DNA from 3 places in the Halomonas sp. CnH100-B genome. Region 2 is predicted to be linked to each of the others. Evidence: riboswitches for the same ligand, from Rfam matches in the RefSeq annotation. Region 2 holds a riboswitch; each other region holds the start of a gene.

Region 1 (7,934 bases), on a different contig from region 2:
GCGCACTCCCTTCCCGGCGGAACTTCTCCGCCTGCTCCTGCATTCCGCGTTTCACCGCTTCGGCATCGCCTTCAGCGGCGTTTTCCGGCGTACGGTCGCGGTAGGTATCGCGCACTTCCTGGCTGATCTTCATGGAGCAGAACTTTGGCCCGCACATGGAGCAGAAGTGCGCCACCTTGGCGGAATCCTTCGGCAGGGTTTCATCGTGGTACTCCCGCGCGGTGTCTGGGTCTAGGCCCAGGTTGAACTGGTCTTCCCAGCGGAACTCGAAGCGCGCCTTAGAGAGCGCATTATCGCGCCGCTGCGACGCCGGGTGGCCCTTGGCCAAATCCGCCGCGTGGGCGGCAATCTTGTAGGTGATGATGCCGGTTTTCACGTCGTCTTTATTGGGCAGGCCCAGGTGCTCTTTCGGCGTGACGTAGCAGAGCATCGCGCAGCCAAACCAGCCAATCATCGCCGCCCCAATACCGGAGGTAATGTGGTCGTAGCCGGGGGCGATATCCGTTACCAGCGGGCCAAGGGTATAGAAGGGCGCTTCATCGCAGTACTCCAGCTGCTTGTCCATGTTCTCTTTCACCAGGTGCATGGGCACATGGCCGGGGCCTTCGATCATCACCTGCACATCGTGTTTCCAGGCAATGTGGGTCAGCTCGCCTAGGGTTTTCAGCTCCGCCATTTGCGCTTCATCGTTGGCATCGGCAATCGAGCCGGGGCGCAAGCCGTCGCCCAGCGAGAACGCCACATCGTACTGCTTGCAGATCTCGCAGATCTCCTCGAAGTGGGTATACAGGAAACTCTCCTGATGATGATACAAGCACCACTTCGCCATGATGGAGCCGCCACGGCTGACAATGCCGGTGACGCGGTTGGCGGTAAGCGGCACGTAGCGCAGCAGCACCCCCGCATGAATGGTGAAGTAATCCACCCCCTGTTCCGCCTGCTCAATTAGCGTATCGCGGAAGATCTCCCAGGTGAGGTTTTCGGCAATGCCGTTGACCTTCTCCAGCGCCTGATAGATGGGCACCGTACCAATCGGCACCGGCGAGTTGCGGATGATCCACTCGCGGGTTTCGTGAATGTTCTGGCCAGTGGAGAGATCCATGATGGTATCCGCGCCCCAGCGGATGCCCCAGGTCATCTTGTCCACTTCCTCCTCAATGGAAGACGTGACCGCCGAGTTACCCAGGTTGCCGTTGATCTTCACCAGGAAGTTGCGGCCAATGATCATCGGCTCGCTTTCCGGATGGTTGATGTTGTTGGGAATGATTGCCCGCCCACGAGCCACCTCATCGCGCACGAACTCCGGGGTGATCTCCTTGGGCAGGCTGGCACCAAAGCTCTGGCCCGCATGCTGATGGCCCAGAATGCGCTCCACCTCTGCGGTCCCCAACGCTTGGCGGCGCTGGTTTTCTCGTAGAGCGATGAACTCCATTTCCGGCGTGATGATGCCCTGGCGGGCGTAGTGCAGCTGGGTCACGTTCTTGCCCGCTTTTGCCCGGCGCGGGGTGCGGGTTAGATCAAAGCGCAGCTGTGCCAGCGTGGGGTCGTTGGCGCGGCGCTGGCCGTACTGGCTGGTGGGGCCATCCAGAAACTCGGTGTCGTTGCGCTCTTCGATCCAGGCGCGGCGCAGTTCCGGCAGGCCTTGGCGCAAATCGATGTTGGCGCTGGGGTCGGTGTAGGGGCCGGAGGTGTCGTACACCAGCAGCGGCGGGTTCTGTTCATCCACGCCACTGGTTTTGGTGGGAGAGAGGGTGATTTCCCTAAACGGCACGCGAATATCTGGCCGCGAGCCTTCCACATACACCTTGCGCGAGCCGGGCAGCGGGGCCACGGCGGCGGCATCTACCTGGGCGGTTTCGGCTAAAAAGTGCGCGGTTTTACTTTTGACGGTCTTGGTCATGACGGTGTCCTTGTCGTTGTTGGTCATTATTCAGAGAGGTCTAAGCCCATCTGCCAGAAGTCGATTTCCAGGCGGGTGGCATCGCGGAAGATCTTGCTCAGCTCACGAAAGCGGGCGGGGGTGACATCAGCCAAGCGGGCATCGAGCCACGCAAGCTCCGCTTGCATAGCAGCTTGGAACTCCTCGCCTTCGTACATGGCGATCCAGGCATCGAACGGGTTCTGCGCGCCGCGCAGCGTGGAAGGTTGCGCGTTCAGCCAGTTGGCGATTTCACCGTAGCCCACCAGGCACGGAGCCAGTGCCACGTGCAAATCCAGCAGGTCGCCGCGGTTGCCGGTATCCAGCACATAGCGGGTATAGGCCAGCGTGGCGCGGGCTTCTGGGAGTTCGGCAAGCTCCTGCTCGCTAATGCCCCATTCCTGGCAAAAGCCCACGTGCAGGCTCAGCTCCACATCCACAATGGCTTTCAAGCCTTCGTGGGCTTGGCGAAGATCGGCGAGGGTGGGGCTTTTGTAGGCGGCCAACGCGTAGGCGCGGGCGAAGTGGATCAAGAACAGGTAATCCTGCTTCAGGTAGTGGTGAAACGACGCCTCTGGCAGCTTAGCGGTGCCCAGCTGGAGCACGAAATCGTGCTCGATATAAGCGCGCCAATCGTCCTGGCAAGCGGTGGTGAGATCGGTAAAGCGGTAGCCCATTGTATGCCTCCGGTGGTAATGATCCGGAGGGCAGGCGAGAAAGATCGAGGGAGTGGCACGGAAGGGTGGCGTAAAGGTGCGCCGCGGCCATCGCTTGATCCCTACGCCGGTACCCGCGCCGCTATTCATAAAGCAGCGCATTAGCCGGATCAGGTTCAGCGGGACCAGCGCTCGGTAGCCAAAAGCTCACCCTGCGCCATCTCAGCCGGATATCACCGGCACCCCGTCAAGCTGTTCGTGGGTGGAGTGTAGGAGGCGGGTGGGGGAGATGCAAGAGGGGTTTATTTTCTAAATGGTTGGTAATGGGCTACTGCGAAATCGATAAGAGCCCGAAACACGACGATACTAAGCGCCTGCTTCTATGTAACCGCCTCCACGTATTTGTCGTTTGCCAGATACCCTAAAAATTGCCGCACTTCATGATCTGTCAGTGGGCAGGGTGTCGTAATTTATTGAACCTAATGTAAAAGCGAATCCATTAGCAATAGGTTTTCTCAGTACGGAAGCTATGACGTTTGGCCCACAGGGCCACCTTGACGCGTTCCATCAGTTTCGTAGGAGAATGCCTCAATAATGCTGTTCATAAAAACAGTATTATTGAGACGAGCAAAACGCGCAAGCCCGCGAATTTTGGCTACATCGCCAAAATTCTCTTTGTACGCTGTAGAATCGATGAGGTAGATTCAATTTGGTGGCTATGAAACCTCAGTCATTGTGATGTCACGTTCATTGAGGTTTGATGGCAGGGCGTATAATCACTGTTAGGTCTAATAAGTAAGGAGTGTTATTGGTTTGAAAGTTTCAGATGTGGTTCATGATTTTGGAAATAGTAAAATGCATTCCTGTGGTGGGATTTGCCGGGTGCGAACCTATGTGGGAAGCGAAGGCGTTGTCGTGCTTTTGACTGATTTGGGTGATCTCAATGATGGGCAATCAGTCACGAATGCCGTAGAAAAAATAATAGACTCGGTTATTAGAAAAGGGTTGGTGACTCAAAGTGCTACTTTTATTGAGCATTACGAAAGAGACCTAGCTGAGTTCGATACATTTGATGTGGTAACGCTGATCCCAACTACCCAGTGGAAGTCTATAAAAAGAGAAAAGGTAGTTGAGCTGATTGCCGGTGATGAAAAAGAGCTTTCTGAAAGAAGTGTAGAGAACAGGTCGGTCTACGAGCAGGCTGACCAGATTAGATACCAGAGGGATCCTTTCAGGGGATCTGTGCACATTGAAAGTCCGGCCGTAATTGCTCGTAAATTTGAAATTATGGAGTCAATGATTGCAAAGGATTCCATTTCAGAACTAATAGAATCTCGCGCTAATGAGCAAGAAATCCAAAGGCTGATTAAAAAAGATCTTTCCCTCATGGCCGAAGCTTATGTTGGCGATGGAGAGTACATATGTTTTTCGGAATACCCGTTAGCTGATGGTGCTGTGGATTTTGTGATCTTTTCAGGCAGGTCGCGTATGGATATTACCTTAGTTGAAGTAAAAGGTGCAGAATTTAACCTAGTTAACTCGAACCATTATGCCTCGTTTAATCACAAAGTTAGTGACGCTGCTGAACAGATCCAAAAAAGGCTTGGAGTGGTTTATCGGAATTATGAACCATTTCGTAAAGACGCCCATGAAAGAAGGCTTAAAGTCCTATCGGGTGATTTGATTCACAACGCGTTTGTTGGACCGAACTCTTGCAAAGGAGTTGATCCTGAAAAGGATGTAAATATTCGCACTGTTGTAATTGGTGGTAGAACTGTAAATGATTTAGAAGAGAGTAAAAAGAGGCATGATTATGAAACGACCTCTACTCCACCAGTTCGTATTGAATCATGGGACACTTGGCTTCGAAGGTTGAAGCGCTGAGAAAAAGCCTAACAAGGGGCTGCAGCGGACCGCTTTTCCGGCGCGATGCGCCTCCAAATCGGCCGCTGAGCCCAAGCGTTAGCCGTTTTAGAAAATAATTTATAGTATGGTGAGTATGTCAGATTTTAACAAAAACACTGAACAGTTATGGTCTATGCAGCCACATGAGTTTAATGAATGGCGAGCAAATAATGACTTGCCAAGACTATTCAACTACTTATTGAAGCTTCTTCCTGGCTTTAGTGATTGGCTGGAAAGCTTACCTTTTGATACGGATGTTGTACTGAGAATTGTACCGACAGGAGACATCTTTAAAGGAAAGAATAAAGTTGTTATTCGAAGAACTGATTATTCTCAAAAGACCTTAATTGAATGTTACGAGGGCACAGAGAATGAAGCTAAGCAATGGTGGCAAAAAAGGCAAAGTGATATTGAAATACTTGGTGAAATTGAACCTTATTTCAAATGGGCGAAAAGAAAGCTCGGAAGAAAGCGTTTTTTTATATGGGATCAGGTTAATAAGCAAACTTCAGATAAGTTTATTCGCGGATCATGCTCTGGGATCAATGTTTCAGGATGTGTAACTCAAGCCCATCTTTTTAGAGATTATACACTTTTGAAGTTGGGGCAGGTCTGCCTAGGTAGCCGTGCTTCAATAGGAGGCAAAAACCTTGATTTCTGTGACTTAGACTTTCTAACAATAAAAGGTGATATGCATGGATATGGTTCTTCATGGAAAACTATAAGTTATTCCTCCTTCAGAGAGCTGACATTCGTGAGTGCATCAGTACACTTTTATACTTTTCATGAATGCTGGCTTGATAAGTTGTTAGTAAAAGATTCGAAGCTTCAAGACTTTTATTTTGAAAAAACCAATATAAACGAATTGCATTTTGAAAGCTCAAATGTTTACAGGATGGGCTTTAAAGAATCGAGAGTTAAACCATTCATTAAATACACAGAGATGAGAGAAGTCACTTTTCAACCAGACAAAAATGTTGAACCTTCAGAAATAGCTATTACTTACAGGATGTTCAGAGCAGCCTATCAGGTCAATGGTCTAACGAAAGAAGCATCTGAGTGTTACTATAAAGAAAGAGCATTTGAAAGAAAGTCTTACTTTCATCCTTACAGCATAGACCGCGAGAGATTTAAGGGAATTATTTTTGACGGCAGGCTTACTAAAGTATTGGACTCCTACATTAAGGGGAGGTGTGAAATATCAGGAATCCCTTCTTTAATAAAGAAAGCCCTAGTGTCAAAAATCAAAAAATATATAACACCTAACTCATTATTCTCTTTGATTAAGTACCGATTTAAATGGCTTGTTTCAATGGTGGATAATTTGGTTTGGGGGTACGGTGAGAGGCCTTTAAGAATAATACTCTTCGCAGCCTTTGTTATATCTTCATATGCTGGTGTTTATAATGCAGTAGGCTGGGTTGATGAAGGTGGAAATGATTATGATTTGAGCCTTTTTGATAGTTTTTACTATTCAGTAGTTACATTTAGTACTCTTGGGTATGGTGACATAACACCTAATACGGAAGTTTTGAAAATTTTGGCTGGTTCTGAAGCTTTACTAGGTGCCTTGACCATAGGTTTGTTAATCGCTGGTTTTTCTAATAAAAATAGGTACTAGCTAGCTACTACGGCTAACAAGCGCTTTAAACGGAACGTCAACAATTGGCTATTGTTCGTTCCTCACAATTTTAGCCAACTATTTCCGTCCGCTTAAGCGGGCGTTATCTTCTTTGGAGCATGTAGCTCATGGCGTGGATATTTCAAGGGAATCCGAATCGTTTTGATATTGACGATTACCTTTCGCGCTACTCGCAACTGATCTACTGGCGTACGAACCGTTACATCAAAGAAATTTCGGTTGGTGACCCTGTATTTATTTGGCGCGCAGGCAGCGATGCTGGCGCTGTAGCGGTTGGTCGGGTAGTCGAGGAGCCAACGCAAGCTCAGGAAGTGAAGCACCCGGAAGCGCTTGGTGATGATCTGTGGGTCGCGGACGAATTGAGCCCCACTGAGTTCAAGACCGGTATTCAGCTCAGCGAGGTTCGCCTTTCAACTGACGAGGGCATGGTCGCGAGGTCTATCGCAAAGGATGACGTTACATTAGCCTCTTCAACTATCATTACGGTTCCAAGTGGTACAGTCTTTCACTTGTCAGACGATGAGATGGCGGCGCTGATACATCTGTGGGGGGCACCCATAGATATCTTCCCAGCCGCCGGTGTTGTTGAGGGGAAACAACAGCTCCGCGCTCACTATGCTCGTGAGCGTTCATCGCGGCTACGCCGCGACAAGCTGTCTGCGTTTCGAAAAGAACATGGAAGCTTATTTTGCGAGATATGTGGGTTTTCGGCGTCCGCCCATCATCCAAAGCCGTTCGCTGAACGCGCATACGAGGTTCATCACAGGAACCCGCTTGCAGCTGCTGCGACACCGGTGCGAACTACACTGAACGATCTGGCGGTTTTGTGCGCCAACTGTCACAGGGCAGTTCATGCAAATTCACATGTGATCGAAAATTATGAGGAGCTTGCCAAACTGTATGCAAGCAGAAGATAACAAGGCCAAGCACGGCGACAGCTTTTTCGTTGCGGCTTCGCCTTCACTACAAAGCTGCGCGTGTTGGCGGCGTTATGTGCCTGAGTGAGTTAGGAGTCATTTGTGAAATGAGTGTTCAGTTGAAATTGATTCAGCTTAGAAAGAAAATCAGGGCAAATAAGAAGAAAGTAATCGATACAATAATTGCAAATCACTCCGCAGGCATATGCATAATTTGCGGTTCTCCAGAGCAATTGACTAGAGAGCATGTGATTCCTCAGTGGGTCTATAATCGTTGTACAAAACGAACATTCAATACAACGACTAACGGCGCTTATCAAACGTACAACAAGACGACGCTACCGGCATGCAAAGATTGCAATTCGAATCTGCTTGGCTACTTGGAAAGGCATTTGAAGCATGAATTTGAAAAAAATGATGTGAGCAAGCAAGAATTCTCTCAAGAGACCTTAGAGTTAATCGTTTTGTGGTTAGAAATTCTAGAATACAAATTCCAAGTTCTTGACCTTAGAAGAAGTCTAAACAAGGTAAAAGGCGCGGAATACATACCTTTTATTGGCAAAATGCCAATAGCAATGTTTCAAGGTCCTATGGATACAAGCCCCTCAAAAGTTTTCTCGAATCTTCGTTCTGCACTGCAAGTGTTAAGCGTGAAATCAAAAGTAAAAAGACTTAATTCTCTCTGTGTTATCCACACTACAAACAAAGATTTTCACTTTTTCCACTCTACAAATAACTTTATATTTATTGAGTTAGCCGAGTTTGGGGTCGCGTTTTTCTATTTTTACAAGCAAGAGTTTGAAAGTTACAGCGTTGCTGCTGAGTCAGCAATGAGAATCGTCCAAGAAAAGTACGATAAAACAGGCACATAACAGAGCGTTATGCGGGGCGTTCGT
Region 2 (7,934 bases):
CATCGCACACAGCGATCCAAGCACTAGACCATGGGAGTTGCGCAACGGTATCCCGGCATAAAAACGGATGCCGCCGGGTTTCGTCACGATGGGATTGGTAGCGAAGCGCTCGTCACTCTGAGCGTCTTCGACCACCAGCGGTTCGTCCTCCAGCACGGTATAGGCGCAAAACGCCATGTCCCGGGGGCTCTCGGAGAACTCCATGCCTACTTGCGACTTGAACCACTGACGGTCGGTATCGATCAAGCTGATGGTGGACTTAGGAACGCCGAGCAGCACGGTGACCAACCGCGTGATGCGATCGAAAACGGGCTCGTTCGGCGTATCCAGCAGGGCCAGCTCGTTAAGCGCAGCCAAACGGGCGGTTTCGTTAGGGGGTAACAGGTGGCTCATGGCGATCACACCTAAGTGGTCATCAGTCCCCTAACAGCATACCGTGAAACGGAATTTTCTGCTCAACGCCCCACTTAACGCACGGCGATACGCCGCGGGGTCAACCCGGCCCACACAACGCTCAACACCGTGGAGAGCAGCAGCGCCCCCACAAACGGCCCCAGTGTCGGTACACTGCCGGGGAACGTCGCGGCCAATACTCCCGCGCTGACGCTACCTTGACTCAGCCAGCCAGGCAGCACGGCGCCTACTAGCCCCGCTAGCCCACCGCTGATCGCAGCCGTCGGTGTCATTCGTTGCCACAAGCCCAGCAGCACCGGCACCACGATCGCTGCACACAGCAGGTCGGCAATCAAAAACAGCCGCAGCACCGACAGCCCCTGTAAAGCAATCACGATCACGGGCAGCATGATGGCCACGGTGAGCCAGCGCGCTTTGTTAAGGGCCTCGGGCCGGTGGCCGCTGGCCCACAGTGACGCAATACCGTTTTGTAAAGTGTCGACGCTCGAGGTGACCAGCGTGACGGCCAGGACCAGGGATGGCAGCGTGATCCATACCGGGGCATCGCTAAGCAGCGCAAAAAACGGCATGGGCGGCTCGCCGAGGCTGACCCCGCTCATCGCTGCCATGATGCCAACACCACCGATCACCATGACGACCAGAACGGTCAGGCCGCCGCCCAGCCAGGCACCGCGCCCCAGGCTCGCGTCGTCTTGGGCCGCCCACACCCGCTGCCAATAGCCTTGGTGAAACAAGTTCGCTGCCGTCACGGCGATCACCAGCGTCAACGCGACGCTGAGCGAGCTGCCGATGGGGAGCGACGGGAGTTGTGCGTCACTCGGCATATTGGGTAGTCGCCAGAGCGTTACGCTGGCGACGGCGAGCAGCAGCGCCAAAAGCAGCCACGCTTGCCAGCGGTCGGTGGCGAGACTTGCCCGAAGCCCTCCCATCACGGTGTAGACCAGCGTGGTGAGCGCCACTCCGATGATGACCACGGCAGGAGGCACGTCGGAGAGTAGCGCGGTAATCGCCCCGATGGCGGTGAGTTCAGCAGCCAGGAAGCAGCCCATGTAAGCCACGGAAACGAGCGCGACGAAGCGGCGCACGCCCGTGCCGTAGCACGTATCGGCAAACTCGGCGATGCTGCGCCCTTCCGGCAGCGCTTGGCGTATTTTGGGGCCATAAAGGCCCAGCACGATGAACGGCAGCGCCGAGCCAAGCGCATAGCCCAGCAGCGCTACGGGGCCCACGAACGCGCCAATTTCCGGGGGCGCAAACAGAATCCACGCCCCCATACCCGAGGCCAAAAAGGAGAGCCCCAAGGTAGACGCGGTTTGAGAATTGCGGGCGGTGACATAGTCATCCAACGAACCGCCACCAAAGCGGGCCCGAAGGCCCAAAAAAGCAAAGCAGCACAACGCTGCGCCTAATACGAGAGACGTTAGGTAAGGCATGTCGCGCTTCCTCCGCCGGTACGAACCGGATCAGGTTCCAGGGTCTGCGTTACGCGCATTCTCAGCCCCGATGGGGCTCCCCTGGCGACAGTGAATGGAGGCGACATCCTCAATCAAACTAGCGCATTAGTAAAGTCTCAGGTGGTCTGCCGAGCACTCTCCTCCGGCTGTTTGGGGACGCGCCCTATCGTATAGAACTCGGCGTTGGGCGGCGTTCCCGCCAGCGTCACCAAGCGGTTGGACATGCCGAAAAAGGCCGCAATGGCACCAATGTCCCAACAGTCGTCCAGGGTAAACCCAACGGTTTCCAGGCGCATTTGCCACTCGGTTGAAAATTCCCCCAGTTCGATGGCGCTATGCAGCGCAAAATCGAGCATCAACCGATGACGCTCGCTGAGTCCCGCCACGCGATGGTTAATGGCGATATTGTCCGCCAGCAAAGGGTCTTTACTATAAATACGCACCAGTGCGCCATGGGCGACAACGCAGTACAAACAGCGATTACGGGCACTGGTGGCCACGACGATCATCTCTTTTTCCGCTTTCGTCAGCGTATCGGACGCCCGCTCCATCAACGCATCGTGATAGGCAAAAAAAGCACGGAACTCCTGGGGACGATGCGCGAGCATGAGAAACACGTTGGGTACGAAGCCCGCTTTTTCCTGCACCGCTAACATGGCTTCCCGGATATCCTCGGGAACTTCTTCTAGCGTCTCAGGAAGTGTAAATCGACTTATCGAGACAGACATACGCACTCCTGTTTTTTGTAACGTGGCGCCTAACTGCTGAATGGCGTTTACTCGTAACAAATTGCTAACTAAAGAGTCTTTAAATACGCCTTAACGCTCGCCATACTCTTAATGATTTAATGTCATAAGAGCCGTACGCTATTAGCCAAGCGGTGTACTAACAGGGAAACCACCATGTCATACTCCGAAGCAAAAGAGCACACGCCAGGGCGTTTGCATGAACTGTTCGCCGACCCTTACCGTGCGTTCGAAAACGATACGGATGAGCGTCAGCTGCATATCCGCGTCATGCTTCACACCCTGCTGGCCCGCCCCATGAAGCGAGGTCAGGTAACGCTTCGTGTGATTCACGGCTGGGAGAACGGTGGCTTCGAACCCGCCGACCTGCAGCACGCCGACTTTACCCTGCACAGCCTGACAGATTTCGATGCTGCCGTGACGCGCTTCGCTACGGCTGCCGAGAAAAACGCACCGTTGCCCGCAGATCAAACCGCCATTCTGGCCGAGCCGCTAGCCGATGCCATTGCCGATGCCGAAGCAGATGGCAACGCACTGACCGACGACATCCGCGAAACGCCGGCCCGTTGGCCCGCGTTCGAAGGTGGGCTCGCCCTCTACACGCTGTTCAAGATGTACCACCGCTTGGTTTACGGCGAAGATGACACCTACCGCTGCTCCCAGTGCGACACCCCCCACGGCCCTCGCGAGATCCATGAGTTTCATTTGGAGGAGGGCGAGTTTGCGCTGCTGGTGCCCATCAGCGAGGAGCAGGACGCGCCTTATTTGCTAGTCCTTCACGAAAGTCAGCTGGGTCCCATCGCCCAACTGCTCTCGGAAAGCCTGCCGCTGTTCGAACGTTATTGAGCTGCGCGCCTCCTCGGCCGAGGAGGCGCTTCACTGCGCCCGGGGCGCGCTATAGCGAAATCGTGCTGTTGATACCGCTTGAGACGTTTTCCGGCTCGAACCAGCGGGCAGTGACCGTTTTGGTTTGGGTCCAGAAGGCAATCGCCTGCTTACCGTTGGGCCCCAAGTCACCCAGTTTCGAGGCCCGAGAGCCGGTAAAGCTGAAATAAGCCACCGGCACTGGAATCGGCACGTTGATACCGATTTGGCCCACGTCGATGTCGGTCTCGAAGCGCCGTGCTACCCAGCCCGAGTTGGTGAAGATCGAGGTGCCGTTGCCATTCGGGTTGGCATTAATGAACGCGATGGCGTCGTCCAGCGTCTCGACGTTGACGACGCACAGCACTGGGCCAAAAATTTCTTCGCGATAGATCGTCATGTCTGCCGTCACATCGGAAAACAGGGTCGGTCCGACGAAGTTACCATCCGGGTAGCCGTCGACCGTGTAGCCGCGACCATCCACCAGCAGCGTGGCGCCCTCTGCTTCGCCTGCGCTAATCAAGCGCTCGACGCGGGCCTTGGCCTGTGGCGATACCAGCGGCCCTAGGTCCGCTTCACGCTGAGTGCCCGGCCCCACGGTCATACCGCGCGCACCGGCTTCGATATCCTTGATCCACTCGCGCGCCTCTCCCACCAGCACGACCACCGAGTTCGCCATGCAGCGCTGACCGGCGGCACCAAAAGCAGAGCCCAGCAGGCTATCGATGGCTTGACTACGGTTGGCATCCGGCATGACGACACAGTGGTTTTTTGCGCCCATCATGGCCTGCATGCGCTTGCCAGCGGCGGCAGCGCGGTTGTACAGCAGTGACCCCACATGGGTCGAACCGATGAACGACAGTGCCTTGATATCCTGATGGTCGGCAATTTGGTTAGCGACATCCGGCCCACCGTGGACCACGTTCAAGACCCCGGCAGGAATACCCGCTTCGTGCGCCAGCTCCACGAGCCGCATGGTCGAGCTGGGGTCCTGCTCGGAGGGCTTCAACACGAAGGTGTTGCCCGTGGCAATGGCCAGCGGAAACATGAAACAGGGCAGCATGATCGGGAAGTTGAAGGCCGTAATGCCCGCTCCCACGCCCAGCGGCTGGTGCATGGTGTATACATCGACGTCATTGGCGGCATTTTCGGCCAGCTCGCCTAGCTGAAGCGAGGTAATGGAGCACGCATGCTCGACCACTTCCAAGCCGCGCCCCACTTCACCTTCCGCATCCGGCAGGGTTTTACCATGCTCTTCGGTAATCAGTGCCGCCAGCTCCGCCGTGTTGTCTCGGATGAGCGCCTGCAGTTTGAGCATGATGCGCATGCGTTTGCCCAGCGGCACTTTACGCCACTCTTTGAACGCCGTCTTGGCGCTGGCGATGGCGCGCTCGACCTCGTCGGACGTACAGAAGGGCACCCGGGCGACCACTTCTTGAGTCGCTGGGTTCACCACGTCGCGCCACTCTTGGCTTTGGGACATGACCGGCTGGCCATCGATATACATCGGTATTTCACGAACAGACATGATGCGTTTCCTCGGGTTGTGTTTGTTATGGGATCGAATAAGGCGCTACTAGGGTATATCAGCAAGTTAACGTAAACGTCAATTAGCCTCTGGACAAAGATAATTTCCGCATCGAGCGACGATTTGCTTTCCCTCTCAGTCAGGGCCTCGCTATGCTGAGACAGTTGCGTATCAGCACTCACCTTCGTGAGATGCGCTGTGGTGATCACAAGGAGGCATCCATGCAGACGTTTAGCTGCCGCTGTGGCAATCCGCTGTTTTTCGAGAACACTCACTGCTTGGCCTGTGAGTCGGAGGTAGGCTGGTGCCCCGCTTGTCGTCATATCGTGGCACTAGCACCGCTGGATAGCGGCGGCTACCGCTGCACCCATGAAGGCTGCGGTACGGCGCTGATGAAGTGCCACAACTATGCCGTCGAAAACGTTTGCAATCGGATGGTCGTGATGGCCGAAGGGCACGCGGATACGCTGTGCGACTGCTGCCGCTATAACGAGGTGATTCCCGATTTAGAGGTCGACGGCAACCGGGAGCGTTGGGCAGCGCTGGAGAGTGCCAAACGGCGGCTTTTCTATACGCTGGATTTGCTCAAGCTTCCCCATGGCGTCGAGGGCGAGGACATCCGCGTTCCGCTGAGCTTTTCGTTCATGGCCGATGCGCTGCCCGACCAAGGACTATGGCGCTCCACAGCGAACCAAGAGAAGGTCTACACCGGCCACGCCAACGGCCATATCACCATCAACGTCAAAGAAGCCGATGACGTAGAGCGTGAGCGGCTGCGTGTCGACATGAACGAATCCCACCGCACGCTGATCGGCCATTTTCGTCACGAAATCGGCCACTACTACTGGGATCTGCTGGTCAAAGACCAAGACGAAGCCGCCAGCATTCGCGTATTCGGCGACCACAACCACCCTACCTATGGCGAAGCCCTGGAGCAGTACTATCAGCAAGGCGCGCCGGCAGACTGGCCCTCGCGGTTCATTTCCGCCTACGCCGCCATGCATCCGTGGGAGGATTTCGCCGAGACGTTTGCCTTCTATCTGGACATGGTGGCCGTGCTGGATACGGCACTGCACATGGGCCTCTCACGTGCCGAGTACGACGGCTCTTTGGAGAGCATGCTTCAGGCGTTTCATCAGGTGGGCATGGCAGTGAACGAACTCAATCGTGACATGGGCCTGCTGGACTTGGCACCCGGCGTCATCGCCCCGGCGGTGCGTGAGAAGCTGGCGTACCTGCATGAACTCATTCAACAGGCGAACGCCAGCTCTCAAGCGGCCTAGTTAATCGTTGTCATGGTCGCCTGTGTGGCTTTGGGGTTGACGCTGGGTGACCCGAGGAACGCCGTCGCCGTTCACGAAGTAGGTAGCGCTAAGCGTATCGTGGATGGCGGCAAAGCCAATTTGCAGTTCGTCCACGAAAGCGTGCAGCTTGCTCGGCGAGTGCGCCAGCGCCTGAATATCCGCATCGACCACGTCGGCCCGTACCAACGACACCGTCGCCGCGACGCGGTCTTGGCGGGGCAGTAGCTGTAGCTCGTGCCCCAAGGTTTCCAAACTACAGGCAATGGAGCGAGGCAAATGCGGATCTTGCAGCAGAAAACGCAGCACGTCCGGGCCGCGCACCCGTAGCCTGACCTGTTGACGATACATCTGATACGCGGTGAGTGACTTCAAGACGCTCATCCACTGCAGGTTCTCGAACGGCAGCAGCTCTTCAGGGTTTTGCGGCAGCAGGCTGGCCGAACGCACATCGACGATCCGCGTGGTCATATCTGCCCGCTCAAGCTGGCGGCCCAGTTTGATGAACGTGCGCGCCGGGCCGTGGCTCAAGGTGCCTTCGATCAACCCGGTCAACGTTTGGCAGCCACGAATGACGTTTTTCAAAAATGCGTCTCGACGTCGAGGGCTCACGCCGTTTTCCGCGTGGTCCGCGACGTTGAGATAGAGCTGATTGACCTCTTCCCAAATCTCGCGGGGCACTACGTCCCGGGTGGTGCGTAAGTTCTCCCGGGCGCTCGCCAGCGCCGAGAGAATCGAGCTGCCGTTTTGGGCATCGGCACACAAAAAGTGCACCACGCTACGCTCGTCGAAACTGGAGTGGCGGGCATTGAAGGCCTCCAGCGTCCCGGTCATTTCGATGAGCGGCGCCCAGCCCAGTGGCAAATGCCGAGGCAAGTCCAGCATCAAATGGCTGTTGACGCTCAGTAACCGCGCGGTATCTTCGGCACGCTCGATGTAGCGCGCCATCCAGTAGAGGTTTTCAGCAACGCGTGACAGCATGGCGCTAGGCTCCTTTCTGCTCAGCGGCACCCGCCGCGTTCTCGTCGGTCTCGACGATCCAGGTGTCTTTACTACCGCCCCCTTGGGACGAATTGACCACCAACGAACCCTCGACCAGCGCCACGCGAGTGAGTCCTCCGGTGGTGACGTGGGTTTCCGGGCCGGAGAGAATGAAGGGACGCAGATCGACGTGGCGAGGCTGAGGCAAGCCGTTGGCCAGCGTTGGCGTGGTCGAGAGGGCCAGCGTCGGCTGGGCCATGTAGTTACGCGGATTTTCGTTGATCAAGCGCGCGAACTCGTCGCGCGTCTCTTTGGTGGAGCGTGGGCCGATCAGCATGCCGTAGCCGCCGGACTCGTTGGCGGGTTTCACCACCAGCTCATCCAGATGGTCCAGCACGTACTTGCGATCCTCTTCGAACATGCATAGATAACTCGGCACGTTCGGCAGCAACGGCTCTTGATCCAGGTAGTAGCGGATCAGCTCAGGGACGAAGGCGTAGACGACTTTGTCGTCGGCAACCCCTGCCCCAGGTGCGTTGGCCAGCGCGACCTTTCCTGCGCGCCAGGCGCGCATCAGCCCCGGCACGCCCAGCATGGAGTGCGGGTTGAACGCCTCTGGATCGAGGAACTCATCGTCCACCCGGCG
Region 3 (7,934 bases), on a different contig from region 2:
CGCAGCTCAAAGATTAGCGCGCTCACCGTTGTCAGCGCGCTGTGAGCGCGTAAAATATCCGCCACTTTTTTGGTTTTACCGAATGTTATGTTATAACTTATTTATACGTTAGCGAGGTCGCTCGATGAGTGAGCACATGCATCGCCATAACAAGGAAGGTCCTTGTCATTTTTCGCTGATGTCGCTGTCGGCCCGTAAGCGGCTGGGATTGGTGGCACTGCCGCTGTTTGCGCTATGGGGCCTTGTGGTGTGGGCTGGCGCTGGCGGGTGGCCGCTATGAGCGAACGTTCCTTTTCGCGCTTGCAGCTCCACGATCTGCACCTGGCGCAGGGTCGCCGCACGGTGCTCGAACATGTGGATGGCGATATCAAATCCGGCGCGATTACCGCACTCATTGGCGCGAATGGCGCCGGTAAGAGCACGCTGATTCAGGCCATCATGGGCGAACTCAGGCCCATTAGTGGCAAGGTGATATGCACGGTAGATAACGCCCGCCGCGCTTGGCTGCCTCAGCAGCTGGCGCTCGACCTGACCTTCCCGATGAGCGTGGAAGAGCTGGTGATGACCGGCAGCTGGCCTAGCCACGGGGCCATGAAAGGTTACTGTGCGGCCCACTACCGCAAAGGCCGTGACATCATGGCACGCCTGGGCATTTCTCACTTGGCCCACCGCCCGCTGGGCGAGCTGTCCGGGGGCCAGCGCCAGCGGGCGCTAATTGGCCGAACGTTGATGCAAGAGGCCGAGCTGCTGCTACTGGATGAGCCGTTTGCCAACGTGGACAGCGACACCGTCGATATTTTGATTCGTATTTTTCGCCAAATGGCCGATGAGGGCGTGACGATCATCATCGTGCTGCATGACATGGATCACCTGCGCCGCTTGGCCGACGAAGTGCTGATGCTAAGCGGTGGTCATGGCCGTTGGGTCGCGCCCAGCGCGCTCAACCAGCAGCACGCGCCTGCTCAAGTGGTGCCGTTTACCTTAGGAGGCCGCCATGCTGGCACTGCTTGATGCGTGGCTGATCGCGCCGTTCGATTACGGCTTTATGCGCCGTGCCGTGGTCGGCGGGCTAGCGCTTTCACTAGCCGCTCCGCCCCTTGGGGTATTTTTGGTGCTGCGCGGCATGAGCCTGATTGGCGATGCCATGGCCCACGCGATCTTACCCGGCGTGGCGCTGGGCTTTTTGCTAGCGGGCTTTTCGCTGCCGGTGATGAGTGTCGGTGGCGTGCTGTTTGGGGTCATGGTGGCGTTGCTGGCGGGGGCGGTCTCGAAGATGGGCGGCCAGCGGGAAGATGCGGCCATGGCGAGCTTTTTTATCATTTCGTTGGCCGCCGGGGTCATGCTGATCTCCATGGGGGGCAGCAGCGTCGACTTAACCCACGTGCTGTTCGGCTCCATTTTGGCGATTAACTCCACGGCGCTGCTGCTGATCGCCTCGATCAGCACGCTGATCGTCATCACCCTGGCGGTTATTTTCCGCGCCTTGGTGGTGGAGTGTTTAGACCCGCTGTTTCTACGCGGCCAAAACCGCCGCAGCGGTTGGGTACATAGCGTCTTTTTAGGTCTGCTGGTGCTCAACTTGACGGCAGGCTTCCAAACCCTGGGCACGCTGATGGCCGTTGGCTTAATGATGTTGCCCGCCACGGCAGCGCGGTTTTGGAGCAAGCGGTTAGAGGGCTTGATGGGCATCGCCGTGGTGTTAGCGATGCTGGCCAGTACCGGCGGGCTGCTGCTGTCGTTCCATTTGGACACGCCATCTGGCCCGAGCATTATCTTACTGGCCGGGGGAGCGTACTTGTTCTCGGCGCTGTTTGGCCGCTACCACAGCTTGGCCGCGAAGTTACGGCGTAAAACCACGCCGCTGGCGATGGAGCAGTCGCATTAGCGGATGATCGTCTCACGTTTATTTCATCATCAGGAGCATGTTATGTCGCTTATCTCTTCATCGCGCTGGTTAGTCGGCGTCTCGGCCATGTTGGCACTGCCCGCAGCCATGGCGAACGAGCGGGTTCAGGTCGTCACCAGTTTCTCCATCTTGGCGGATATGGTCGAGAACGTCGGTGGAGAGCATGTGGACGTCAGCTCCCTGGTCGGTCCGGATGGCGATGCCCACGTTTACTCCCCGAGCCCTGGCGATGCCCGCGCGCTGGCCGGCGCCGATTTGGTGGTTTTCAACGGCCTGCTGTTCGAAGGCTGGATGGAGCGACTGATCGACTCCAGCGACTACCGCGGCGCGCTGGTGACGGCGACGGATGGCATCGCCCCACGCGCGTTCGCAGCGCATGACGAACACGGGCATGGTGACCACGACGATCATGAAGCGCACGATGAACACGACCACGACCACGACGCGCACGCTCATGAGGCGCATCATGACGAGCATGGTGATGACGCGCATCACGACGAGCATGCAGAGGACGATCACAGCGAGCACGCCCATGGCGATGACGACCCTCATGCATGGCAAGATCTGCAGCAGGCGAGGGTCTACGTCACCAATATTCGTGATGGCCTGATCGAGGCCGATGGTGCCAACGCGCAGAGCTACCAAGCCAATGCCGAGCGCTACCTGGCAGAGCTGGATAGCGTTGATGCCGAGATTCGTGAGCTGCTCAGCGAGATTCCTGCGTCGGCCAGCGTGATCACCGGGCACGATTCGTTTGGCTACTTCTCCAGCGCCTACGGCGTGAATTTCCTCTCGCCGGTCGGTCTCTCGACCGAAGCCGATCCCAGCGGTGCCAGCATGGCCGCCCTGATCGATGTGATCGAGCAAGAGAACGTACAGGCGCTGTTCCACGAGAACATGACCAACCAGGCAATCATTACGCAGTTGGCAGAAGAGACTGGCCTTCCCATCGCCGGCACGCTGTACGCGGATGCGCTGGCCAGTGAAGGCGATGCCAACACCTACCTGGGCATGATGCGCCACAACGCCCAGGTGCTCCACGATGCTCTGGCAGCGCCGGGTCATGATGATCCTGGTCATGACGACCACGACCACGACCACGACCACGACCACGACCACGACCACGACCACGACCACGACCACGACCACGACGATCATGGTCATGATCACTGAGCCATGTCGTAAAGACGTGCCGTAAAGAATCGAATACCGCCTGCGCCAGGCGGTATTTTTTTGCGTTGCATTTTGTCGTGAGGATGGGGAGACTGGCTCCACCATGCGCCGCTAACGTTGTTTAAACCCCTGCAAAGAGCCACTACCATGCGCCTAAACGCCGACTTTAGCCACTTTGCCTTTGTCACGCCGGAGCAGTATCGCTGGGTCGCCTCGCCCAGCGCAGGCGTAGAACGAATGATGCTGGACCGCATTGGCGATGAGGTGGCCCGCGCCACGAGCCTGGTACGCTATGCGCCAAATAGTCAGTTCAGCCGCCACAACCACGGCGGCGGTGAAGAGATTCTCGTGCTCGAGGGCGTGTTTGCCGACGAACATGGCCGCTACCCGGCGGGCAGCTACCTGCGCAACCCCATCGGCACGGGCCATACGCCACACATTGGCGATGAGGGCGCGCTGATTCTCGTGAAGCTCCACCAGTTCGATGAGAACGACCTGCTCCAACTCGCCATTCCCGCCCACCGTTTGCCCTGGCAGCCTGATCGTCGGCCCGGCATCACGTACAAAATGCTGCATACCTATCAAAGCGAGCGTATCAGCCTGGAGCGCTGGGAGCGTGACATCGTCACCGACTATCCTGCCCTACCGGGCGGATTGGAGCTGTTCGTGCTGGAAGGGTCGCTGTGCGATGCGGACACCGAGTACCCGGAAGGGAGCTGGTGCCGCTACCCGCCGGGGGCTGCGCCACGGCTTCGCGCAGGCCAGGCCGGGGTAATGATGTACGTCAAGCGCGGGCATCTGTCTGACGCTTCTGACGACTAGCGAGCTAGCCCAATAAACGGCAGCAGGGTGAGCAGAGCGATCATGAGCACCGCAACGATCACTAGCGTGACCTGCAGCGGGTGCGCCACGAAACGTCGCCACAACGTCGGCGCCTCATCGCGGGCCAACGCGTTTTCATGCGCTTTGCGCGCCTTTGCTTGCCGCTCGGCCTGATAGTGCGCCAGCACCGTTTCGGCATCGTCTCGCTGGGCAGGGTTGCGCAGCCAAATGGCATCGACTCCCAGGCGAAAAAAGCCCGCCTGGGTTTCGTACACATCGAAACCATGCGCCTCCAGCAGCTGGCGAACCTCCATGGCCTCTTCGTCGGTCACGTGACGCAACCGAAACAGCAGATGCGCCATATCAATCGCCCATGGCGGCCATACGGTCTGCTTGAATCACTTCGATCCAGTAGCCGTCGGCGTCCTTGACGAAGATCACGTCCTTCATCTTGCCCTGGTCGGCGCGCTTGACGAAGGTCACGTCATGCTCATCGAACCACGCCTGCGCGGCTTCCAAATCCGGTACGCTAAAACAGATATGCCCGAAGCCCTGCGGCTCTGCATTGCCGTCATGGTAGGCAAAGTCCTGCTCGTTTTCGGTACCCCAGTTGTGGGTCAGCTCCAATAGACCTTTCTGGCTAAAGGTCCACGCGGTGCGCGCTTGGGTCTCTTCCGGCACGCTATCACCGGCCTCTACGTTAGCCAGGAAGTAGAGCGAGAACTGCATCTCCTCGAAGTCCAAGCGCCGCAGTACCTGCATTCCAAACACCTTGGAGTAGAACGCCAGCGCGCGCTCGGGGTCTTTGACCCGCAGCATGGTGTGGTTTAAGCGAAAACCCTGTGTTTGCGGGGCGACTGGGGCAACACCTGGATGCTGTTCACCTTGATACGACATGAGACTCTCCTTATGGGGGTGACGCTTTCGTGGATACGGTGCAAATTCTTTGACGAACGTAGTACTTTGTACAAGGCTTAGGCTGCTAAGCGCCCGCCATTTGACCATCGCTCCAGCGCATCGGTCATAACGTGCGATGGCGCGTTTAATGTCTAGTTATGAGGGCAAGGCGCTTGGAATTCCAGCCCGGCCCGAAGGAGTCTCTATGTCCCGTGATCGAAACGTACTGGGTGAGCCACTCACGCCCTGCTGCCATGCCCCAAAAACCGGCTTCTACCGCGACGGCTTTTGTCGCGTCGGGCCTGACGATGTCGGCATCCATTCGGTGTGCGCCATGGTGACCGAGGAGTTTCTGGCTTTCTCCAAGGCTCAAGGTAACGATCTGGTGACCCCGCGCCCGGCCTTCGGCTTTCCCGGCTTGAAGCCCGGCGACCGCTGGTGCCTGTGCGCCCACCGCTGGGCCGAAGCAGCCCAAGTGGGGCTTGCACCACCGGTGATTCTCTCGGGCACGAACGAGCGCACGCTGGAGATCATCCCTCTGACCAAACTTCAGCAACACGCGCTGGATGCCGTGCACTGACCTCTCGGCACGCGCTCTGATCGAATGCGCCTGGAAAAACGATGCAGACCTTCTACACTTCTATCTCGACAGTTTTACAAATTCAACCGTGATGCCCTGCGAATGGCGTCAGATAGGAGAGCGTCATGACAGCCATCGATATGACCCTTGGCGATCGCCTGACTCTGAAGCAGCTGAGCCATGCGATTCAAAACGGCTTTTCCCCCATTGTCGAAGTCGAGTCCATGGACGGTATCTACAAGGTGCGCTTTCACCATGCCAACGGTGTATCGGACCTGAGCGACGCCGAAGGCCGCGTCAGTACCTTTTTGGGAACCGGTGAAATCCGTGACACCCTGGGCCAGCTCGGTCTGACCCACGGCGTGCTGACTTTCGCCGACCAGTGCGGCGATGAGATGATTGGCGTGTCGGGCCGTGCCATCACCCCTGATGAAATGCTTACCTACGGCACGCGCATCGCGTTTCGTTAAGTCTCTTCCGGCGGGGCTTTACAGCTCCGTCCAAGGCTAGGATAGTAGCCACCAACGACAGGGGCGCCGCCCAGCGGCTGAGAAGCACCCTTCGAACCTGAACCGGATAACGCCGGCGTAGGGAGTCGTGGTGCCTCTCACCACCTCCCTGGCCGGGAGGATACTATGACCTACCCCCCGCTTGGCGATATGCTCGCCGCTCTGCGCGAAACCACGCCGCTCGTCCACTGCATGACCAATTACGTGGCCATGAACAGCACGGCCAACCTGCTGCTGGCCACGGGGGCATCGCCCGCGATGCTGCACGCCCCCGAAGAGGTCGCCGAATTTACCGCGCTGGCAGGTGCGCTTTCTATCAATATCGGCACGCTCTCTACGCCCTGGGCCGAATCGATGCAGCTGGCGGCTCGCACGGCCAACGCAAGCCAAACGCCGTGGGTGCTAGACCCGGTGGCGGTCGGGGCAACCGCCTTTCGCCAGCAGGTGTGCCAGGCGCTGCTGCCCCACCGGCCCAGCGTCATTCGCGCCAATGCCTCTGAAGTGATGGCGCTCACCGGCTTGGCAAGCCAAGGACGCGGAGTCGATGCAACGGCATCCACCGATGACGCCGCTCAAGCAGCCATATCGCTCGCGCAACGGCAGCACTGCATCGTCGCCATGACCGGCGAGACCGACTTTTTGACCGACGGTACCCACCATTTCCGGCTGACCGGGGGCCACCCGATGATGCCCCGCGTCACGACGCTGGGCTGTGGATTGAGTGCGCTGGTGGCCGGGTTCGTCGCCGCTAACCGCGAGCACCCGCTGACGGCAACGCTGGCCGCCCTGGCGTGCTTTAGCATCGCCGGGCATCGTGCTGGCCAACGGGCCGATGGGCCGGGCAGCTTTCAGGTTGCCCTCTTGGATGCTCTGTACCAGCTCACCCCGGATGATCTCTCGTCGCTCAGCCAGGTGGAGGCGCTCCATGCAGTGTGATCTCTCGCTCTATCTAGTCACCGATGCCATCCTGTGCGCGGACGCTGGCCTTGAGGCGACGGTGGAGGCCGCCGTCAAAGGCGGTGTCACCGTGGTACAGCTGCGCGACAAACACGCCAGTGATGCGGCGATGGTCGCCCAAGCCAAGCGGCTCAAAGCGCTGCTGGCGGGCACCAGCGTGCCGCTGATCATCAACGACCGGCTAGCCGTGGCCATCGCCAGCGGCGCCGATGGCCTGCACGTCGGGCAAAGCGATACCGCCGTACAAGAGGCGCGTGAGGTGCTGGGACCGCATGCCATTTTGGGGCTGTCGATCAACACCGTCGCGCAGCTTCGTAACGCGCCCATCGCGCTGTTGGACTATGTCGGGCTAGGCCCCATTTTCGCCACCGCCAGCAAGCAGGATCACGCTCAGCCGATAGGCTTCGATGGTTTGGCCGAACTCGTCTGCGCCTGCCCGCTGCCCAACGTGGCGATCGGCGGCTTGAAGGCGCAGCACGCCGCCCAAGTCAGGGCCGCCGGTGCCAACGGTTTAGCGGTGATTTCCGCCATCTGCGGCCAGCCTGACCCTTATCAGGCGGCGCTGGCGTTTCGCGCCCCATGAGCCAGCTCGATCAGCTCGCCGCCTTCGTCAAAGTGGCCGAGCTCGGCAGCTACACCCGTGCCGCCGAGGCCTTGGACCTCTCACGCACACGCGTCTCGCGGCAGGTCATGGCGCTGGAGGAGACGCTGGGCGCTCGCTTGATTCAGCGAACGACTCGGCGGCTGCATCTCACCGATGCCGGAGAGCGCTATCTGGCTCGCGCTCAAGCCATTCTGCTGGCCTTGGACGAGGCCGCTGCCGATGTCGGTAGCGGCACCAGCACCGTCAGTGGACGCCTGCGCATCAATGGTCCGATGAGTTTTGGTACCCGCTACCTTGCCCCACAGGTAGCGCACTTCATGCAGGCACACCCGGCGTTAGACGTACGCTTGGACCTGAACGACCGTCGCGTGGATTTGCTGGAAGAGGGCTACGATGTCGCGATTCGCATCGGCAGCCTGCCGGATTCCAGCCTGATCGCCAAGCGTCTGACCCGCTGCCAGCTGGTGCTGTGCGCGTCCCCCGGCT

Evidence for each region. Region 2 has a riboswitch for thiamine pyrophosphate ahead of NH398_RS08920 (sodium:solute symporter). Riboswitches for the same ligand answer to the same signal wherever they lie in the genome.
Region 1: linked by a shared signal. The riboswitch ahead of tenA (thiaminase II) and the one ahead of NH398_RS08920 (sodium:solute symporter) in region 2 are both predicted to bind thiamine pyrophosphate.
Region 3: linked by a shared signal. The riboswitch ahead of thiM (hydroxyethylthiazole kinase) and the one ahead of NH398_RS08920 (sodium:solute symporter) in region 2 are both predicted to bind thiamine pyrophosphate.

The regions. Positions count from the first base shown of each region.
Region 1 covers NZ_JAMXRX010000002.1:261,526-269,459, forward strand. The annotation lists gene thiC (phosphomethylpyrimidine synthase ThiC) at 1-1,900, opposite strand, end outside; gene tenA (thiaminase II) at 1,927-2,595, opposite strand; TPP riboswitch at 2,677-2,831, opposite strand; gene NH398_RS04750 (Shedu immune nuclease family protein) at 3,388-4,458, shown strand; gene NH398_RS04755 (potassium channel family protein) at 4,574-6,100, shown strand; gene NH398_RS04760 (EVE domain-containing protein) at 6,229-7,038, shown strand; gene NH398_RS04765 (HNH endonuclease) at 7,146-7,910, shown strand.
Region 2 covers NZ_JAMXRX010000003.1:483,738-491,671, reverse strand. The annotation lists gene NH398_RS08925 (diguanylate cyclase) at 1-393, opposite strand, end outside; gene NH398_RS08920 (sodium:solute symporter) at 468-1,847, opposite strand; TPP riboswitch at 1,837-1,940, opposite strand; gene NH398_RS08915 (peroxidase-related enzyme) at 1,985-2,596, opposite strand; gene NH398_RS08910 (hypothetical protein) at 2,771-3,460, shown strand; gene NH398_RS08905 (CoA-acylating methylmalonate-semialdehyde dehydrogenase) at 3,510-5,006, opposite strand; gene NH398_RS08900 (putative zinc-binding metallopeptidase) at 5,228-6,289, shown strand; gene NH398_RS08895 (alpha-E domain-containing protein) at 6,290-7,288, opposite strand; gene NH398_RS08890 (circularly permuted type 2 ATP-grasp protein) at 7,293-7,934, opposite strand, start outside.
Region 3 covers NZ_JAMXRX010000007.1:145,811-153,744, forward strand. The annotation lists gene NH398_RS15670 (hypothetical protein) at 125-280, shown strand; gene NH398_RS15675 (ABC transporter ATP-binding protein) at 277-1,011, shown strand; gene NH398_RS15680 (metal ABC transporter permease) at 995-1,885, shown strand; gene NH398_RS15685 (zinc ABC transporter substrate-binding protein) at 1,928-3,079, shown strand; gene NH398_RS15690 (cupin domain-containing protein) at 3,227-3,901, shown strand; gene NH398_RS15695 (DUF6164 family protein) at 3,898-4,263, opposite strand; gene gloA (lactoylglutathione lyase) at 4,265-4,798, opposite strand; gene NH398_RS15705 (DUF2237 domain-containing protein) at 5,004-5,378, shown strand; gene NH398_RS15710 (hypothetical protein) at 5,504-5,848, shown strand; TPP riboswitch at 5,898-5,989, shown strand; gene thiM (hydroxyethylthiazole kinase) at 6,014-6,823, shown strand; gene thiE (thiamine phosphate synthase) at 6,813-7,427, shown strand; gene NH398_RS15725 (LysR family transcriptional regulator) at 7,424-7,934, shown strand, end outside.